DNA from 4 places in the Sporosarcina newyorkensis genome. Region 3 is predicted to be linked to each of the others. Evidence: riboswitches for the same ligand, from Rfam matches in the RefSeq annotation. Region 3 holds a riboswitch; each other region holds the start of a gene.
The links. Region 3 has a riboswitch for S-adenosylmethionine ahead of B5D59_RS08280 (O-acetylhomoserine aminocarboxypropyltransferase/cysteine synthase family protein). Riboswitches for the same ligand answer to the same signal wherever they lie in the genome.

Region 1: it holds a riboswitch for S-adenosylmethionine, as region 3 does, so the genes downstream of both, B5D59_RS15015 (methionine biosynthesis PLP-dependent protein) here and B5D59_RS08280 (O-acetylhomoserine aminocarboxypropyltransferase/cysteine synthase family protein) in region 3, are expected to answer to the same signal.
Region 2: it holds a riboswitch for S-adenosylmethionine, as region 3 does, so the genes downstream of both, metA (homoserine O-acetyltransferase MetA) here and B5D59_RS08280 (O-acetylhomoserine aminocarboxypropyltransferase/cysteine synthase family protein) in region 3, are expected to answer to the same signal.
Region 4: it holds a riboswitch for S-adenosylmethionine, as region 3 does, so the genes downstream of both, metK (methionine adenosyltransferase) here and B5D59_RS08280 (O-acetylhomoserine aminocarboxypropyltransferase/cysteine synthase family protein) in region 3, are expected to answer to the same signal.

Annotation. Positions count from the first base shown of each region.
Region 1 covers NZ_FUYJ01000009.1:25,931-30,757, reverse strand. Annotated here, with positions in the region: gene B5D59_RS15040 (Ltp family lipoprotein) at 1-112, opposite strand, end outside; gene B5D59_RS15030 (spectrin repeat,Rudiment single hybrid domain protein) at 659-892, shown strand; gene B5D59_RS15025 (type 1 glutamine amidotransferase domain-containing protein) at 1,102-1,617, shown strand; gene B5D59_RS15020 (hypothetical protein) at 1,908-2,090, shown strand; gene B5D59_RS15015 (methionine biosynthesis PLP-dependent protein) at 2,182-3,312, opposite strand; SAM riboswitch class I at 3,394-3,497, opposite strand; gene B5D59_RS15010 (DMT family transporter) at 3,652-3,996, shown strand; gene B5D59_RS15005 (DMT family transporter) at 3,993-4,313, shown strand; gene B5D59_RS15000 (methylated-DNA--[protein]-cysteine S-methyltransferase) at 4,306-4,827, shown strand, end outside.
Region 2 covers NZ_FUYJ01000006.1:51,456-56,282, reverse strand. Annotated here, with positions in the region: gene B5D59_RS12000 (thioredoxin family protein) at 577-888, shown strand; gene B5D59_RS11995 (AbrB/MazE/SpoVT family DNA-binding domain-containing protein) at 1,079-1,348, opposite strand; SAM riboswitch class I at 1,521-1,627, shown strand; gene metA (homoserine O-acetyltransferase MetA) at 1,721-2,629, shown strand; gene B5D59_RS11985 (DUF421 domain-containing protein) at 2,701-3,405, shown strand; gene B5D59_RS11980 (HAD family hydrolase) at 3,449-4,108, opposite strand; gene B5D59_RS11975 (spore coat protein) at 4,201-4,827, opposite strand, start outside.
Region 3 covers NZ_FUYJ01000003.1:336,187-341,013, reverse strand. Annotated here, with positions in the region: gene B5D59_RS08300 (sulfurtransferase TusA family protein) at 1-30, shown strand, start outside; gene B5D59_RS08295 (MBL fold metallo-hydrolase) at 30-1,151, shown strand; gene B5D59_RS08290 (sulfurtransferase TusA family protein) at 1,575-1,802, shown strand; gene B5D59_RS08285 (sulfite exporter TauE/SafE family protein) at 1,863-2,639, shown strand; SAM riboswitch class I at 2,736-2,842, shown strand; gene B5D59_RS08280 (O-acetylhomoserine aminocarboxypropyltransferase/cysteine synthase family protein) at 3,079-4,371, shown strand; gene B5D59_RS08275 (glycine betaine uptake BCCT transporter) at 4,421-4,827, opposite strand, start outside.
Region 4 covers NZ_FUYJ01000006.1:195,298-200,124, forward strand. Annotated here, with positions in the region: gene B5D59_RS12730 (amidase) at 1-1,144, opposite strand, end outside; gene metK (methionine adenosyltransferase) at 1,253-2,464, opposite strand; SAM riboswitch class I at 2,642-2,761, opposite strand; gene pckA (phosphoenolpyruvate carboxykinase (ATP)) at 2,932-4,518, shown strand; gene B5D59_RS12745 (alpha/beta hydrolase family protein) at 4,566-4,827, opposite strand, start outside.

The DNA.
Region 1 (4,827 bases), on a different contig from region 3:
CTTCTTCCATAGTTGATCCAATAGCACCTAAAATAAAAATAACTACAATAGTGATAAACCACCATCTTTTATAAAATGGCTTTTTAACTTTAACTTTCTTCTTGTCTCCCAATGGTACCCCTCCCATAATTATGTATATTTACAGGATACATGATATAGGTAAGAAAGGCTATTCGGTTTTTCAAATATTTTTTAGAAAATGAAGGTGATCCAGTTTAATTGGTTATCAGTATTTAATACAAATTGTTTTGAGTTTTAACCCCAGTTTAACCCCAACCAGAAAAACGCACAAAAAAAGCACCACTCAATTGGAGTGATGCCTTCTCGCAAACCTTGAAACTATGCGGTTTGTTAAGCCGTCTTTGCCGTAATTTAGTCATAGAAAGTTTTAAACCACCACTTCTCGAAGTGGGTGTTTGCAGAAACGTTCCTGTACGTCCGAGTTGCTAAAAGGAACCCGGCATGCCATTTCCGTTCCGTAATAAACTCCCTGTTACAGCTTAAAGGTTAAAACTTAATGTCATACGAACAATACAGCTTGTAAATTTATAATACACCCGAACAGCTGAAAATGCAAATGGAAAGTTTTTCAATGAAACGAAACTTAAGCGGTTATAAAAACGTATAAAGAAGAAAACTTGGAGGAGCGATTAGATCTATGGATACGAATGAAACATCTCCGCAAAAAAATGAACTAATTTCTAAGCAATCGCAGGAAATCAGTACGCTGAATACAGAAGTAGAAGAGCTTCGTAAAGAAGTGAAGCAATTGCGTGAAGACTTGGAATTGATTAATGTCTTTCAGAAGAAGCCGGTTGTGTCGACGGAACTGGTCCAAACCGTTGGGGGTCTTATTATCGCCGCTCTTGTCATCATTGGTATATTTTTTTAAACGAGTTTTTTTCTAATGTAATTAGAAAAGTACCAGGAATATGCACAGAGATTCAAGTTGATATAAGCAGGCAAATTTTCTGGAAAGATGAAACGAATACGACCGTAAATTTAGATACTGAGGATAAGAGACAGCTTAGCCGTGCGATGTTTAGATCTTTTAATTCGTGGAATAGTAGGTCTAGAACATCACATAAGGAGTGGTAAGCAATGGCAAAGATCGCAACAGTACTAGGAGACATGTTTGAGGACTCAGAATATACGAAGCCGGCCAAAGCCTATAAAGATGCTGGACATGAAGTCGAAGTGATTGGGACGGAAGCTGGATCGGCAGTTACCGGTATGAAAGAAAACACGAAAGTAAAAGTCGATAAAGGAATTGACAATGCGAAGTCATCAGATTATGATGCTTTATTTATCCCAGGTGGATTCTCCCCAGATATTTTGCGCGCAGATGATCGTTTTGTAAAATTTGTCAAAGAATTCATGGATGCCGACAAACCAGTTTTTGCTATCTGTCATGGACCACAGCTATTGATCACGGCGAAAACATTAGAAGGTCGTGACGCAACAGGATACAAATCGATTCGTGTCGATATGGAATATGCGGGTGCAAAGTACGCAGACAAAGAAGTCGTTGTCTGTCAGAATCAGCTAGTCACAAGCCGTCAGCCTGATGATATCCCGGCATTTAACAGAGAATCCTTAAAACTGTTGGAAAAATAATAGTTGAAAAGAGACTGTCCTGAAAGTCAGAAATGGCTTTTAGGGCAGTTTTTTCTTTGGGGAGAACAAAGAACACGCTAAAGTACAGCGGCCCCGAAGCAATGCAGCTTTTTTGTTGGACTAATATGCATATTTCAAGTTAATCGTGAAGTAGAATAAACCGATAGCATTCGAATTGAAAAAGGTTCTCACTTACACTTGAAAATTGTTCTCAACTAGAGTATGCTAAATACAACGAATTATTCAGAACCTTTGGGGAATCTTTAACTTGAAAGGTCGGGGATCTTGTTATGTATAAGTTGATTACATTGGCAATTATAGCGGGTATTGGCATAGGCACGACTGCCGGGTTTTCCTTAGGGAGTAAAGAGTGGGCGGGCATGCTGGCAGGTGTGGCGGCATTGGCATTTATTGTAGTGCCGGCAACAGTTGTTTACTCAGCGGAAAAGAAGAAATGGCAGCAAACTCAATGAGCATTTAAAAGACATCCTTCTCTCTAGGATGTCTTTTTTATTGCTAGGAAAGAAAAAATCCTCTTGCACTTGAACGCAAGAGGAGATGGGATTAATGAATATTTACGGCTTCTACTGCTTCTTTCGCAGCGTACAGTGCTTGTTTGACATCGGCAATTAAATCATCCGCATCCTCCACCCCGACTGAGAAGCGCAAGAGTCGATCATCGACACCGCGTCGATTCCGTTCTTCAATCGGAATGTCCATATGCGTCTGTGTTGTTGGATACGTGATGAAACTTTCGACGCCTCCAAGACTCTCTGCAAAGGAAATGAGTTTCATATTCTCTAAGAACGGTCCTACCCACTCGCTGTTTTGTACGCGGAACGAGAGCATACCGCCGATGCCGGCGTACAAGACATCTGCGATTAAAGGTTCTTGCTTCAAATAGGCTACCATTTCTTTTGCATTCGCGTCATGCTGCTTCATTCTCAAATGGAGTGTTTTGAGACCGCGGACTACGAGCCATGAATCAAACGGAGATAGTGTAGCGCCACTCGCATTATGGTTCGTGAACAAGCGGTCGCAAAGTTCTTCGCCTTTTGCTATGACAAGACCAGCAAGCACGTCATTATGACCACCGATATATTTCGTAGCGCTATGGATAACGATATCCGCACCTTCCTCAATCGGTCGTTGGAAATACGGTGTAAGGAACGTATTATCAACAATTAGCAACAGGCCATGCTTTTTAGCAAGTTCTGCATAAGTTGCGACGTTAATCTGCAGCATAAGCGGGTTGGTAGGTGTCTCCAAAAATATCGCTTTTGTACGATCTGTAATTGCTTGTTCAACTTCTGAAACATCATCAAATGTTAGGTAGTGTGTAGAAATCTGATAGGTTTTCTCATACTGTTGGAATAAACGATAGGTGCCGCCATACAGGTCCTCAGGGGCAAGGATTTCGTCACCTGTTTTAAACAGTGACAAGATTAGTTGAATAGCTGCCATTCCGGAGCTGCAGGCATAGCCTTGATCACCGGATTCTAAATCGGCAATGCCGTCTTCCAAAATAGAACGAGTCGGATTTTTTGTCCGCGTATAATCGTAGCCGGTAGACTGACCTAACCCTTCGTGATGATAAGCTGTTGATAAATAAATCGGTGTATTGACTGCGCCCGTTTTCTTATCGCTGTTATTCCCCAGCTGGACTAATCTTGTTTCTAATTCATTGTTTGTCATAGTATCCATCCCCTTCAGAAAAATAAAAAAGAGCCTCTTCATTTCGAATAGGCCCTCGAACATACAACATTTTCTTCAGTATTCTCATCTTCAAGGCGGTGTTCACCCTTGGAATTAGCACCATGCCAAGCTGGCTGGTTGCTGAGACTTCTTTGGGCCTATCCCTCCGTCTCTCTCGATAAGAATATTCTTAATATAGGAAAAATTATTAGTGGATTCATTCTATCATGCGAACATAGCAGATGCAAGCTTACTTCTACTAGGAATGCTTTTTTCGTTTAACTGAAAGGTTTGTTATACTAATAGACACTATAGAGCGAATGAAAGGAGACGTTAACTTTGGCTTGGAGTTATGTCGCTTTAGCTGCGGTCGTAGAAATATTTTGGGTGGTGGGACTGCGCTATTCGGAGACATTTCTGCATTGGATCGGAACTGGAGGCGCGATTATATTTAGTTTTTATTTCATTATTAAGGCATGTGAGAAATTGCCTTCAGGGACAGTTTATGCTGTCTTCACCGGTTCAGGCGCTGCAGCCATTCTATTAGTTGATATTTTCGTTTTCCACGCGGACTTCACCTGGATTACGCTGTCATTTATCTGTTTGATTGTCATCGGGGTTGTTGGTATCAAACTGACTACAGATGAGCAGTCGGATGAAGCGAATCAAGAAGGGGGCAGTTGACGTTGGCTTGGGTTTATTTAGCGATTGCCAGTCTTGGAGAAATCTTTGGGGTTATAAGCATCAATTATTACTTGCAGAAACGTACGATCAAGCGTCTCCTACTCATAGTTGGAGTATTCAGTTTCGGCTTTGTTTTTTTATCGTTAGCGATGCGCGATATTCAAATGAGTACGGCTTATGCAGTCTGGACAGGATTGGGAGCGGCAGGGGCAGTCCTGGCTGGTATTCTAATCTTTAAAGAGTCTGCAAGTGTGAAAAGGATTTTCTTTTTGTCATTGATTATAGTAGGGGCCGTTGGATTGAAGCTGTTTGGCTAATAGAAAGGTAGTGGGGAAACTGGTTTATTGGACAAGTTTTGATGTGGAAGGTTGGAACGTAACAATGGCAGCGACTGAAAGGGGCCTTCTCTATGTAGGCTTAGCTGAAGATGCTGAGGAAAAAATGAAGAGTTGGCTCACCAAACAATATGGCGCTGGCGAAGTGAAGGAAAATGCAGACAGATTAGCTGAATACGCAAATGAAGTGAGAAGTTACTTGTCTGGAGAAGTGCAAGATTTCACATGCTCCGTGGATTGGTCAGGCACACCATTTCAAAACAAGGTGTGGAAAGCGCTTCAAGATATTCCGTATGGACAATTGGTGACATATTCAGACATTGCCGAGATAATCGGTCATCCTTCTGCAATTCGAGCAGCTGCTTCCGCGATTGGAAAGAATCCGTTGTTGCTTGTCATCCCATGTCATCGGGTCATCGCAAAAAATGGAAGTCTATCGGGCTACCGGGATGGTCAGCAACTGAAAGGTCGGTTGATTCGAATGGAAGGTAATTCT
Region 2 (4,827 bases), on a different contig from region 3:
TCAAAATGAATTTTATAGAGTTGATCCCATATGTACGTTCTATGCTTACCTCCTTTTAGGAAAAATAAAAAAGCCTTCCATCCCTTACATACGTAAGGGGCGAAAAGCTCAATAAACTAACGCGGTACCACCCTTGTTTTGCTGCAAAAGCAGCCTTCATTCAGCATGCGTAACGTGCATGTGACGGATTGGCCTACTGAACTATTCAGCCAAGCAATTCGGAAGTGCCGCCATCCCAAGAATTTACTGACTCTCACCAATTCATCAGCTCTCTAGAAAATTCTTTTACAGGAAGGTATGTCTTCGTCAAAATTGTTTTGCGTGTATTAAATTTGAACTAATCATAACACGTCAAAAGTAATTGTCAATTACTTTTCGGAAAAAAATGAAAAACTAATAAAGGCGAACGTAAATTATTGAATGATTTGTGAACGTTCGTGTTTGAGAGATAAAAGCGGATTATAAGTAACTTTTACTATGGAGTATTAGGAAATAGCATAAGTCGTGAGAAGAGAAGATATATGCCAATCAATGTTATAGTAGTGCCATACTATTCAAGTAAAGGGGTAATGTAAGATGAAAAACTTAGAGTCCTTCGAGCGATTCGAACAATTGAAGCAAGAAGAGCGAGTGATTTTCTTGTTTTCTGCAGATTGGTGTCCTGATTGCAGAGTGATCGAGCCGTTTTTACCAACACTGGAAACGGAATTTTCCGAGTACCAATTTATTTATGTCGACCGAGATGAGTTTATTGACTTGTGCACTCAGCTCGATATATTTGGCATCCCAAGCTTTATCGCATTCAGTGAAGGCAAGGAAACAGGCCGTTTTGTCAGTAAGAATCGCAAGACGAAAGAGGAGATTGAAGAGTTTATCAATAGTTTGTGAGCAGAGGGTGAGTGGGTATAAGAACCGTTGATCCAGGTTCCGGGAGGATGGCTTTCCGCGGGGAGCCAATCTCCGGGCTACAAACTTATATTCACTTGTTCCGCTTTTCACTCTGAAGTCAACCAAATTTTATTACTTTGATGTATGCTAACAAGCCAACGATCCGAGGAGATGGTTGGCTTGTTATTATTTAAACATAATCCTGTAATTGTTCGAGAAGGATTTTCGCGCCTTGAGGACTTATGAATAATCCGTTTGATAGTTCTTTGTTTTCGTTCGTTACTTCACCAGTAATGAAGCATGCCTTATTCACTTGATACTTTCTCAAAATGATTCGATCTTCTTCTGCGAAAATTTCAATGGGATCGCCTTTATCTAATTGCAAAGATTTGCGTAGTTCTTTCGGAATAACTATTCTGCCAAGATGGTCTACTTTGCGAACAATGCCTAAAGATCTCATGAGTTCCTCCTTTAAAAAGTAGTTGGTAGTTCCTATTATACACAAATATTTCCGGTCTACAATTTACGAGATTGGAATGAGCAGAACTATTTGAAAATTTGACTATACAATTAGTTTATTAATGTTATAATAGTCAGTAAATCATTTTCGTGAAATGATATTAACTAAATACTACTTATCAAGAGAAGCTGAGGGATTTGGCCTGATGAAGCTTCAGCAACCTCTGTGTAAACAGGAAGGTGCTACCTCCAACAAGATTGTTGTCTTGAGAGATAAGAACTGTGGTCCTAAACCTTCATTTTCTTATCTACAGGAAAAGAGGTTTTTTATTTTGTAAAAACAGGCCGAATGAATAGCCAAGGGGGAAGAAATATGCCGATTAATATACCGAAACAATTACCTGCAGGTGAGTTACTGAAGAAAGAAAAAATCTTCATCATGGATGAAGATCGGGCGACGGAGCAAGATATTCGGCCGCTGAACATTTTGATTCTGAATTTAATGCCTGAAAAAGAAAAAACAGAACTTCAATTATTACGATTACTTGGTAATACGCCTTTGCAAGTAAACGTGACGTTTTTAAATACGGCGACCTATGTTTCCAAAAATGTCAGTCAAACTCATTTGGAAACGTTTTATACAACATTCGAACACGTGAAAGAGCGCAAGTTTGACGGCATGATTATTACAGGAGCACCTATTGAACATATGCAATTTGAAGACGTAGTGTACTGGAAGGAATTAGAGAAAATCATGGAGTGGACAAAAACCAATGTGACCTCTGTCTTGCATATTTGTTGGGGCGCGCAAGCCGCACTTTATCATCATTACGGCATTGATAAGTTTGAGTTGCCGAAGAAATGTTTTGGGATTTTTTCTCACGATATCACGGACCAAACAGTCAATTTGGCAAGAGGATTTAACGATGTATTTGTTGCTCCTCACTCACGTCACACGGCTGTTTCCATAGAAGAAATTGAGAAGCATCCGGATTTGACACTGCTATCTGTATCGGATGATGCGGGTGCATTCATTGTGATTTCTAATGATGAAAAAAACATAATGGTGACAGGACATTTAGAGTATGATGCACATACATTGGCTGAAGAATACGGGCGAGATGTCCAAAAGGGATTGGATATTGATGTACCTGAAAATTATTTCCCGAATGATGATCCGACGAGAGAACCAATGAATACTTGGCGTTCACATACACATTTGTTATTCTCGAACTGGTTGAACTACTATGTCTATCAAGCAACGCCATACGTTTGGGATTGAAATAAGCTTATGAAAGTATAGTTTCCCGCATTTCACACATACTCCACTCAATGGAGGTGTGCGTTGTGAATATGGATGAGTTTTTGGAGCTGTCTTTTTGGGAAATGACTTTGCGGACTGTTATTTCCTTTATCGTCCTTCTGATCCTGGCCCGGTTCATGGGAAAAAAACAAATATCTCAATTGACTTTCTTCCATTACGTGACAGGTATCACGATCGGTTCGATTGCCGCCAATTTGGCAGGGGAGTCCGAGACGCCGTTCTTAAATGGGTTATATGGTATGATCCTATGGGCAGTATTGACGATACTTGCCAATTATTTAACGTTTAAATCAAAAAAACTACGTGTCCTGCTGGATGATAAGCCAATCATCGTAATTCAGGATGGAAAGATTGTGGAAGGCTCGTTAAGTAAGCTGCGTTTGAATTTCAATGAATTGAATATGATGCTTCGGGAACAAGCCGTTTTTTCCATGAAAGATGTCAATTATGCGATTTTCGAAACGAATGGAAACTTGAGCATAATGCTTAAGCCGGGCGAAGAGAAGGCGACGAAAAAAGATGTCAAAGTGGCTTCTCCTAAACCTAAATATATTCCGACCGAAATTATTACCGACGGAAAAGTACAAGAGGAAAATATGCGTGAATTGAAGCTGACTGATGTATGGTTGAAACAACAACTGGAACTGCAAGGCATCGGAAAGCCGGAGCATGTGCTGTATGCAGAAATTCAAACCGATGGAAACTTATATGTTAATACATTGAAGAATGCTTGAAGCTTGAAGCCCTGAAGCCGAATTCAGGGCTTTTCAGCTTTCATCATAAAATGTCCCAATTTCGTTGGTTTGCTATGGCTGCAAGTTTCGGATCGGGTCTGACGGCTACAGGATTGCCGACTTGCTCTAACACAGGCAAGTCGGAGATGCTATCTCCGTAAGCAAAGCTGTTCTCCCAATCAATCGATTTACCTTGAAGTGCTTTTTCGATTTGTTCGTTTTTACGCTCTCCTTGGATATGTAGAAATGGTTGGTCCATCGTAATCTGTTCGCCGCATGAAGGGATTTCAGTACCGATAATACGATCGAATGACAAATGGCTCGTGACTGCAGTCAAAAAGGGAGTATAAGCACCAGAAACTAACAATACATGATGACCTTCTGCTTGATGTCGAGCTAATCTGTTGACGACATCTTCATTGAAATCGTTTAACATTTCTTCATGCATATTTTCGAAGTATTGTTCTAGTTGTGCAGTTGTTAAAGATTCAAGAGCCTTCAAATACAGCTTCATGGATCGTTCTTTCATTTCGGTTTCAGGCAGTAATTTTAGTTTGTAACAGATATATAAAGGTAAAATCGATCTGTAGAATTTTCCGTAATAACGCTGGTAACTCGGGTGTTTCTTCAATTGCTCCATAAGCAATTTAAAGGTTTCTTTCGTATACAACGTGCCGTCAAAGTCAAAAATGGCAACTTTCATAAATACACCCCTTCATTTGTCTGTATTCTTACAGTATACAAATACAATGAGGGAGAAAGCAAAAAAGCAGACAAAAGTCTGCTTTTAGCTGGTTATTGAAGGTTTTTTGGCATGCTGGGTTGTCCTTGCGAGGGGGCAAATGAGTTGAGTAGGATGTTCATGTCCTGAGTATTCAACTGAGGGACTTGATAATAGTGATGTTTATTTTGATAAATCGACAATTCATACGCCATTTCTATACAGTTGGGTATGGAGTCTGCAAGCACACGACGAACGACTGGATTACACGTCTCCAAAGCAGCAGCTGCTTTCCCAGTGGCCCCTTTTTTTGCAGAACCGAGCAAAAAGCCGGAGATGATTTCATCAGATATTTCGTTTGTCGATTGAATTGGTTTTGAAGGCGCCTTTTCCTTCATGCCATAGACAAAATCACTGCCAACTTTCATTTGATAACTCTGCGTAGGGTGTGATGGGTCTTTTCCTGTTTTGAAACATTCAACCGTAATATTGTATTCATCAAGCATAAAACGGTACTGTCGGTCCAGAATATCTAAGAGTTCTGGATCTTTTACGTGCGGACGAAGAATCATGGATTGATTCAATGCACCAACTGCAGTGTTCAATACTTCGTGAACGTCAAAAAGTTCATGGCCGCCATGATTCATAGAGGGGGGGACTGCTCCGTCGTGCATGTGTTGAGATGTTTCGAATTGATTAGT
Region 3 (4,827 bases):
ACAGAAAATACAACAGGGGGTACGAAATAATGAGAGCCATTCAAGCAAGTGAAGTCGCTAAAAAAGTGATTCGTGAAGAACCGTTATTTATTCTCGATGTACGTAATGAAGATGCGTTTAAGGATTGGAAGATTGATGGGAAGCAAGTACGCCATATGAACGTCCCTTATTTTGAATTGTTGGATGGTATTGAAGAAATTGAGGATTCACTTCCGAAAGATCAGGAAATACTTGTAGTGTGTGCGAAAGAAGGATCTTCCATCATGGTGGCGGACATGCTCGATGAGGAAGGGTATTCCGTTGCGTATTTGCAAGGCGGAATGAAAGCTTGGAGCGAGCATTTAGAGCCGGTGAAAGTTGGAGATTTGAAGTCTGGAGGAGAGCTTTATCAATTCGTAAGAATCGGTAAGGGCTGCCTGTCCTACATGGTCACTTCCGATGGAGAAGCGGCAGTCGTGGATGCTACGCGTATGACGAATGTATTTTCGGAATTTGCTGATCAGCTTGGAGTTAAAATTACACATGTCTTGGACACCCATTTGCATGCAGACCATATTTCCGGTGGTCGCAAGTTGGCGGAAGCAGCGGGTGCAACATACTGGTTGCCGCCGAAAGACGCAGAAGAAGTGACATTCAATTTCGCAGCATTGGAAGAGGAGGCTTCTATCCAGATCGGTAAAACGAAAATTGATATCCAGCCGCTATATTCACCTGGACATACAATTGGTTCTACTTCATTTATTGTGGATGACAGCTATTTGATGACAGGGGATATTTTATTCATCGATTCGATTGGCCGTCCTGATTTGGCAGGGTTGGCAGAGGATTGGGTAGGTGATTTACGTGAATCATTATACAGCCGTTACCAAGAGTTATCCGAAGAACTGATCGTACTTCCAGCGCATTTCATGATTATGGATGAGCTGAATGACGACGGTAGTGTTGCAGAGAAGCTAGGCGTGTTATATGAACGAAATCATGGCTTGAATATCGAGGATGAGGAGCAATTCAGGGAATTGGTGACAGGCAATCTACCGCCACAGCCAAATGCGTATCAAGAAATCCGCCAGACAAATATGGGCAAGGTCCAACCGGATGAAGAAACACAACGCGAAATGGAAATCGGACCGAATCGCTGTGCGGTGAGATAAGGTGTTGTAATCGAACCCACTTCGGCGCTTGCGGATGGCTCCCGCAATGTGCCGTTCTGGAAGAACGCCTGCCTGTCACATCGCTCCGTATACCCGCTTGTGAGGCGCCTACTTTTTTTGAGTGGGGGTTAACCGATGTGTTTTTCTAGCAAGACCATTTCAGACTAGACATCAGACTCGGAATTGCCTACTTTAAACACAACATAATGATACCTACCCATTCCAGCGAAGCCGCAACTGCGGGGTCGGCCGTTGCCATGAGACTGCTAGCATGAACTTCGCTAGCTGGCTCGTGGCGTAAGGCAATTCCCTAGCGGCACAGCGGTGCCAGTGAACTTTACTCTGCCAATGGAAGTCGAGCGACGGGACAACAAACTGTAATTTTATTTTCAATTAAAAACGATTCAAAAGGAGAAGATACAAATGAACACGACAAAATTTTTAGATGCTAAAGGATTGGCTTGCCCAATGCCGATCGTACGGACAAAAAAAGCGATGAAAGAACTAGAAGCAGGGGATATCCTTGAAATTCATGCAACGGACAAAGGATCTGTAGCAGATTTGACAGCTTGGGCCGCATCAGGAAATCACAAGGTAGTGGACCAGCAACAAGAGTCCGATGTCTTTAAATTTTGGATTCAAAAAGGATAAACTAAGCAAAGAGGGTGTTCCATTGCCCTCTTTCATTAGGAAGGAGGGAGAGAGAACATCATGAGTTTTACATTTATCATCACCATCTTCCTCATTGGATTTGTCGGCTCATTCCTTTCCGGCATGATGGGAATTGGCGGTGCCATCGTCAAATATCCAATGTTACTTTTCATTCCTGCATTACTTGGTTTTGAAGCTTTTTCATCGCATGACGTCTCGGGTATTACGGCAGTTGAAGTATTCTTTGCTTCTCTCTCAGGTGTCTTTGCTTATCGCAAGAGCAATCTAATCTTGAAGCCACTTGTGTTGTATATGGGAATCAGCGTATTGATCGGCAGTGTAATCGGAGGGGCAGGTTCCAGTCTGCTGTCGGAAGCAACCGTTAACATTGTATATGGTGTATTGGCCGTGCTGGCAGCCGTGATGATGTTCATTCCGCAAAAAGGTCTTGATAACATCCCCGTGGAAGAAATTGCGTTCAATAAATGGATAGCCACAGGAACTGCATTGCTAGTTGGGTTGGCTGCAGGAATTGTAGGGGCAGGAGGGGCGTTTATCCTCGTACCGATCATGCTTGTTGTATTAAAAATTCCTACACGGGTCACGATAGCCACTTCGCTAGCAATCACTTTATTGTCTTCAATCGGTTCGGCGTCAGGAAAACTCTTCACAGGGCAAGTTCCCTATGAACCGGCGCTTGTCATGATTATTGCGAGCGTGCTGGCGGCCCCGCTTGGAGTGAAGGTAAGTCGCAAAGTCAATACGAAAGTGTTGCAAGGAATTCTCGCTGTATTGATCATGGGCTCTGCAGTGAAAATTTGGTGGGATATTTTTTAGAAATCACAATGATTTCTAAACATTCTACTAATAACCCTTGCATTTAGTTGGTATTGGCTTTATACTATTTTTCAAGATGGAAAACGAATAGACAAACTCTTATCAAGAGCGGCGGAGGGATTAGGCCCTATGATGCCCGGCAACCGGCTAGTTATGCAAAGGTGCTACTTCCTACAAACTGTTGACAGTTTGGAAGATAAGAGAGGTATGAGCGAAAGCAAAGCCCTCTTCTTATTTTTAGGAAGAGGGTTTCTTTGTATACTCACTAGGCTCATTGTCTAGCTGCAGAGGGCAGCTGCTCGGGACGTTTCGGTCTTTTCGAAAAAGGGGGAGAGCACCCTTTTACGATAAGCCCTCCAACGTCTGTCACGACAAAACGCCCTCTTCTGCTTTTCAGTATTCCATCAGGTAGACTAATAAATTCGGAGGGGAAATAGTTATGACTAAATTTCAGCCAGAAACTGTTTTATTGCACGGAGGACAGCAGCCAGATCCTGTAACCGGTTCACGTGCTGTGCCGATTCATCGTACGACTTCATATGTTTTCAGAGATACAGAGCATGCACAGAATTTATTTGCTTTGCAAGAAGCAGGCAATATCTATACACGTATTACTAACCCGACTGTCGCAGTTTTTGAGGAGCGTGTGGCGCAGATCGAAGGTGGATCTGCAGCAGTAGGGCTATCATCCGGAATGGCGGCAATCGCATTTTCGATCCTGAACATTGCGGGCGCGGGAGATGAAATTGTGGCGGCCAGCAATCTGTATGGCGGCACGTACAATTTATTCGCTGTGACACTGCCGCGCTATGGCATCACGGTGAAGTTCGTGGATGCATCTGATCCGAAAAACTTTGAAGCGGCAATTACAGATAAGACGAAGGCGTTATTCGCAGAGACGATCGGTAATCCGAGCCTGCAAGTCCTTGATGTAGAAGCGGTAGCGAAAGTCGCGCATGACAACGGTATTCCATTGTTGGTGGATAACACGTTCCCGTCTCCATATGGCTCCAATCCGATTGAGTTCGGAGCAGACGTAGTCATTCACTCCGCAACGAAATGGATTGGCGGGCACGGCACGACGATTGGAGGCGTGGCGGTCGATGCAGGGAAATTTGATTGGACTCAAGGAAAATTCCCAGGGTTCACAGAACCGGATGAATCGTATCATGGGTTGAGATATGGCATCGATACGGCAGGGGCTGCATTCGCAACGAAGCTGCGCGTTCAATTATTGCGTGATTTCGGACCTTGCTTGGCGCCGGACAGTGCATTTAATTTATTGCAGGGGCTTGAGACGCTTCATTTGCGTGTGCCTCGCCATAATGAAAACGCACAGAAAGTCGCAGCATTCTTGAAGGGACATCCGGCAGTGGACTGGGTGACGTATACGGGTCTTGAAGAACACCCGACGTATGAGTTGGCGCAAAAACACTTGAAGCACGGCTATGGTTCCATTATTGTTTTCGGCATTAAAGGTGGCCGGGATGCAGGTCGTAAAGTGATTGATAATGTGGAAATCTGGTCGCATGTAGCAAATGTTGGCGACGCGAAGTCGTTGATCATTCATCCGGCATCTACTACGCACCAGCAGTTATCTGCAGAAGATCTGAAGAATTCGGGTGTGACTGAAGAGTTGATTCGCCTGTCTGTCGGGTTGGAATCAGCAGATGATATTATTGCAGATTTAAAACAAGCGATTGAGAAAGCGGTCGAAAAGGCTGTTCATTAATTAATAGATAAAAGCAAAAAAGTCACCGAGTCCGGTGACTTTTTTGTATTTACCGACGTTTCACTTTCCTTCGTTCTTCTTTCAATGACATGAACAACGAAGTGACCATCATGATCAAGATAACGGAAAACGGCAGGGCGGCGATGATAACTACATTTTGCAGCGCATCCAATCCACCGACAAACAATAAAATAACAGCGATCGAGGACTGAATCACTCCCCATACCACCTTTAAATTATTAGGTGGTGTCAGCGATCCGTAAGATGACTGCATACCGAGTACGAAGGTAGCTGAATCTGCAGAAGTGATGAAAAATGAAATGATAAGCAAAATGGCGATCATGGATATTATAGAAGACCACGGCATGCCGCTGAACATCTCAAAAATTGTCAGCTCAGTTGCAGTGGAAGCTAAATCAATAATCCCGGCCTTTTGTGTTTCAATTGCTGTAGTAC
Region 4 (4,827 bases), on a different contig from region 3:
TATCCAGATAGCGGTCTAATTCCGCATCACCTTTTTCAATAATGGTTTCGATCTCAGCTACTCGTTCCGCTGAAGGTTTGAATAAAGAGGCACCAATTAAAGCCCAGGATAAATACCGATGCAAATCGGTTTGTTTGCCCGCCTTGTCTAATAAAAATTCACGCACCGGCCGGATCGGACGTGTGCCGAATGCTTCTACTGCTGCTCCACTCGCGCCGTCAATGGACATGATCTCTTGCCATAATTCCGCTGATTCTTGAAAATGAGGAGGTATGTCCTCTCTAATAGGAAATTCTGTCGACAGAAATCCTTTGATCGCCTGTAAGAAGCCTTCTGTCTCCTTAGATAGCGGCAGCTTCATATCGGGCAAGAACGTTACAGTATATTGATTCAACTCATTTTCCATAGGTAGTTCATCCGCAATGATGCTGTAAAGCAGTTTTGCATCCCGTACCGATTTTGTCATCGGCCCGATTCCAAGCATTCTTTGCTGTAATGGATGCTCTTCGGCAGGATAGCTGCCGATTGATGAAACTTGCGAATTTCCTGATTTGAAGCCAATGACCCCAGTAAAATGACTTGGGAAACGGATGGATCCTCCGATATCTGAACCTATTCCCGCTGCAGCCGCCCCTAGAGCAATCGCCGCACCTTCTCCGCCACTCGAGCCGCCTACTGTCCTAGAGAGGTCGTAGGGATTGTTGGTGCGGCCATACAATGCATTGTCGGTCTCCTGACAAAAACAGAGTGCCGGTGTATTTGTCTTGCCGATCAGGATGGCGCCTTCCGCTTTTAATCGACGGACAATTTCCGCGTCTGTCGTTTGCATCTGTCCCTTACGATACGGCAATCCGCCTGTCGTCTGCATCCCAGCCACATCGAATGATTCCTTCATACTAATAGGTACGCCAAATAATTTCCCTGTCATCTTCATTGTATTCCGTTCTTTGTCTGCTTGATCCGCTTCGGCCAACGCCTTAGTAAATCGCTCTTCCACTAAAAAGTTCACAGCTGGATTGGTTGCCTGACATTGTGCAATATAAGCCTCCGTCGCTTGACGTGAAGTAATCTGCCCGCTATCTAACTCCGCTTTCAATTGCACAGCATCCATATCGAGCACAGATGTATGTTGTAGTGTAGTCAATAAATTTCCCCTTTCCCAATTTCTGAATGTTCTTTATTTTATATTATACTATAAAAAAAAGGCAGGAAGAAGGATATTAATCCCTCTTTCTGCCTTCAACTATCTTTTTTATTGTTTCACATCATTTTTAATTGCTAATTCTAATAATGCATCTGCCTTATCCGTTTTCTCCCACGGCAAATCAATATCCGTACGGCCAAAATGACCGTATGCAGCCGTTTGTTGATAGATCGGACGACGAAGATCAAGCATTTTAATGATGCCTGCAGGTCGCAGATCAAACAACTCGCGAACAAATTCGACTAAGAGTGCTTCGGATAGACGGCCTGTATCGAATGTATTAATTGAAATGGATACCGGGCTTGCCACACCGATTGCATAGGCAAGTTGTACTTCACAATGCTCTGCCAATCCTGCCGCCACAATATTTTTCGCAACATAGCGTGCAGCATAGGAAGCAGAACGATCAACTTTTGTTGCATCTTTACCAGAAAATGCACCGCCGCCATGACGAGAATATCCGCCATATGTATCCACGATGATTTTTCTTCCAGTGAGTCCCGCATCTCCCTGAGGACCACCCACAACAAAACTTCCTGTCGGATTAATGAAGTATTTCGTCTGTTCGTCCAATAGGTGAGCAGGTACGACCGCGTCGATTACTACTTCTTTAATATCCTTCTCGATTTGTTCCATTGTCGCTTCCGGATGATGCTGTGTCGAAATAACAATCGTATCAATCCGCACAGGTTTGTTGTCTTCGTCATACTCTACAGTTACTTGCGTTTTACCATCAGGACGCAGGTAAGAAATCAACTCTTCTTTACGCGCTTGCGCAAGTCGGAATGCCAGCTTGTGGGAAAGACTGATCGGAAGCGGCATTAATTCAGGTGTTTCATTACAAGCGTAACCAAACATCAATCCTTGGTCACCCGCTCCGATGGCATCCAGTTCTTCGTCTGTCATAGAGCCTTCACGAGCTTCGAGCGCAACGTTGACACTCGCGGCAATTTCAGGTGATTGCTCATCAATAGAAGTTAAAACAGCAGAAGTTTCATAATCGAAACCGTATTTCGCACGTGTGTACCCAATTTCTTTCACAGTATCACGAACTACTCTTGGGATATCTACGTAGGTAGTGGTAGTGATTTCACCCATTACCAATACGAGTCCTGTCGTAATACTCGTTTCACATGCCACACGGGCATTCGCATCTTCCTTTAATATCGCATCCAAAATCGCATCCGATATTTGGTCGCACATCTTGTCAGGATGGCCTTCAGTAACTGATTCTGATGTAAACAGTCGACGGTTTGTCATTTTTGTTTCCCCCTCAATCAACATGATACGGTACTCTCTTAAGTCCCTGGTAAAGCTCCACGCCTGAATTGACGTCAATCATATACCATAAGGATTCAGGGCTAGACAATATAAAAAGCCCCCTACTCACTTTCTAGCAATGAGTAAAAGGCAAAATTTCACGCGCAGCACCTTTCACTCTTATCGTCCAAGGAATTTAACCTTGCTTCAGGTTTGGCACCTTCGCGCTAGACTACTGTCTTTTGCAGGTTGCCGGGTTTCATAGGGCCTGTACCCTCCACCAACTCGGGATAAGAGTATCCGTTCATGTCACATAGTATAAAAAAGTTGTGATTTTGTCAATTTTTTTATCTCAAATCACTTGAGTTTTTAATTAGTATAGATTATTATTCTTAATGTGTTATACTATTTACGAATTAAGATGTTCTACTCAAATAAAACGACTACGCAAAGGACGGTATGTAAATATGATATCTGCAAAAATTGATGATAGTTTAAAAAGTCTTCTATCAGGAAGCAACGTGACGATCCAAGCGTCTGTGGCAGAATTAACCGAAAAGGCAGTCGCTAAAGGAGAAGCCGAACTCTCAGCAGATGGCGCTCTAGCAGCACGCACAGGTAAATATACTGGACGCTCTCCGAAGGATAAATTTATCGTCGAAGATGCAGTGTCCAAAGATAAAGTAGATTGGGGAAGCGTCAACAAGCCAATCTCCCCTGACGTATTTGATTCATTATACACGAAAGTCATCGATCATTTGAAGCAAAAGGATGAACTCTTCGTTTTCAAAGGATACGCAGGTGCAGATAAAGACTCTCAGTTATCCATACAAGTTGTCAATGAATTGGCTTGGCAAAACCAGTTTGTTCACCAATTATTCATCCGTCCAACTGCAGAAGAACTACAGTCACACGAAGCGCAATTCACAATCTTGGCTGCCCCTTCTTTCAAAGCGGATCCAGAAGTGGATGGCACAAATTCAGAGACATTCATCATCATGTCCCTTGAAAAACGAATTGTCTTGATCGGCGGAACAGAGTACGCAGGAGAAATGAAAAAATCTATTTTCTCTGCGATGAATTTCTTGCTTCCAGAACAAGGCATCCTATCGATGCACTGTTCAGCTAACGTTGGAGAAGACGGCGATGTGGCACTGTTCTTCGGTCTTTCAGGAACAGGTAAAACAACACTTTCCGCAGACGCTGACCGCAAGTTGATCGGTGACGACGAGCACGGCTGGTCTGATAACGGTGTATTCAATATCGAAGGCGGATGCTACGCGAAATGTATCAACCTTTCTGAAGAAAAAGAACCTGAAATCTTTGGCGCGATCCGTTTCGGTTCCGTGTTGGAAAACGTTGTATTGGACGAAGATACACGTATACCGGATTATGATGACAATTCATTAACTGAAAATACACGGGCTGCTTACCCGATTGAAAATATCGAAAATATTGTGACACCGTCTATTGCGGGTCATCCGAAAAACATCATCTTCTTAACGGCTGATGCTTCCGGCGTATTGCCTCCAATCTCGATTCTGACAAAAGAACAGGCAATGTACCACTTCTTAAGTGGCTTCACATCGAAATTGGCAGGTACGGAGCGTGGAATCACTGCTCCAGAACCAACATTCTCTACTTGCTTCGGTTCACCGTTCTTACCTCTTCCGGCTGCAACGTATGCAGAGATGCTTGGTAAGAAAATTGACGAACACGGCGCAAAAGTGTTCTTGGTTAATACTGGCTGGACCGGCGGAATATTCGGTGTCGGTTCTCGTATGAACTTAGGTTACACACGAACTATGGTTCGCGCGGCAATTGCCGGTAAGTTGGATAATGTAGAGACTAAGACAAATGAAATCTTTGGACTCGAAATGCCTCTTGAAATCGAAGGCGTGCCAAGCAATGTGTTACACCCACGTTACGCTTGGGAAAATCCTGAAGAATATGATGCAGAAGCGAAGCGTCTTGCAGCAGCTTTCCGTGAAAACTTCAAGAAATTCAACCATGTTTCTGAAGAGATCGCAATCAAAGGCGGCCCGATCGCATAATTTATTTAAAAAATCCTTGCAGAGTATTTCTGCAAGGATTTTTTTGATTATCGGCTTTTGCTTTTCATCCAATCCACTGCTTCTTTCACTAGTTTGCGGTTCATCTCGGGCGGAATGTAATGGGTAAATCCTTCTAAATACCATGTTTCGTATTCTTTATTGGCATCGCGCAGCGCATTTTCTAGTAACAGTGCTTGCTCAAATGAAACATTTGTGTCCGCCGTTCCATGGATGATCAAAGTAGGTATTTCAATATCGTGCACGCGGAACAAAGCGGTCCGCTCACGATAGGCATCCGGCATATTATTT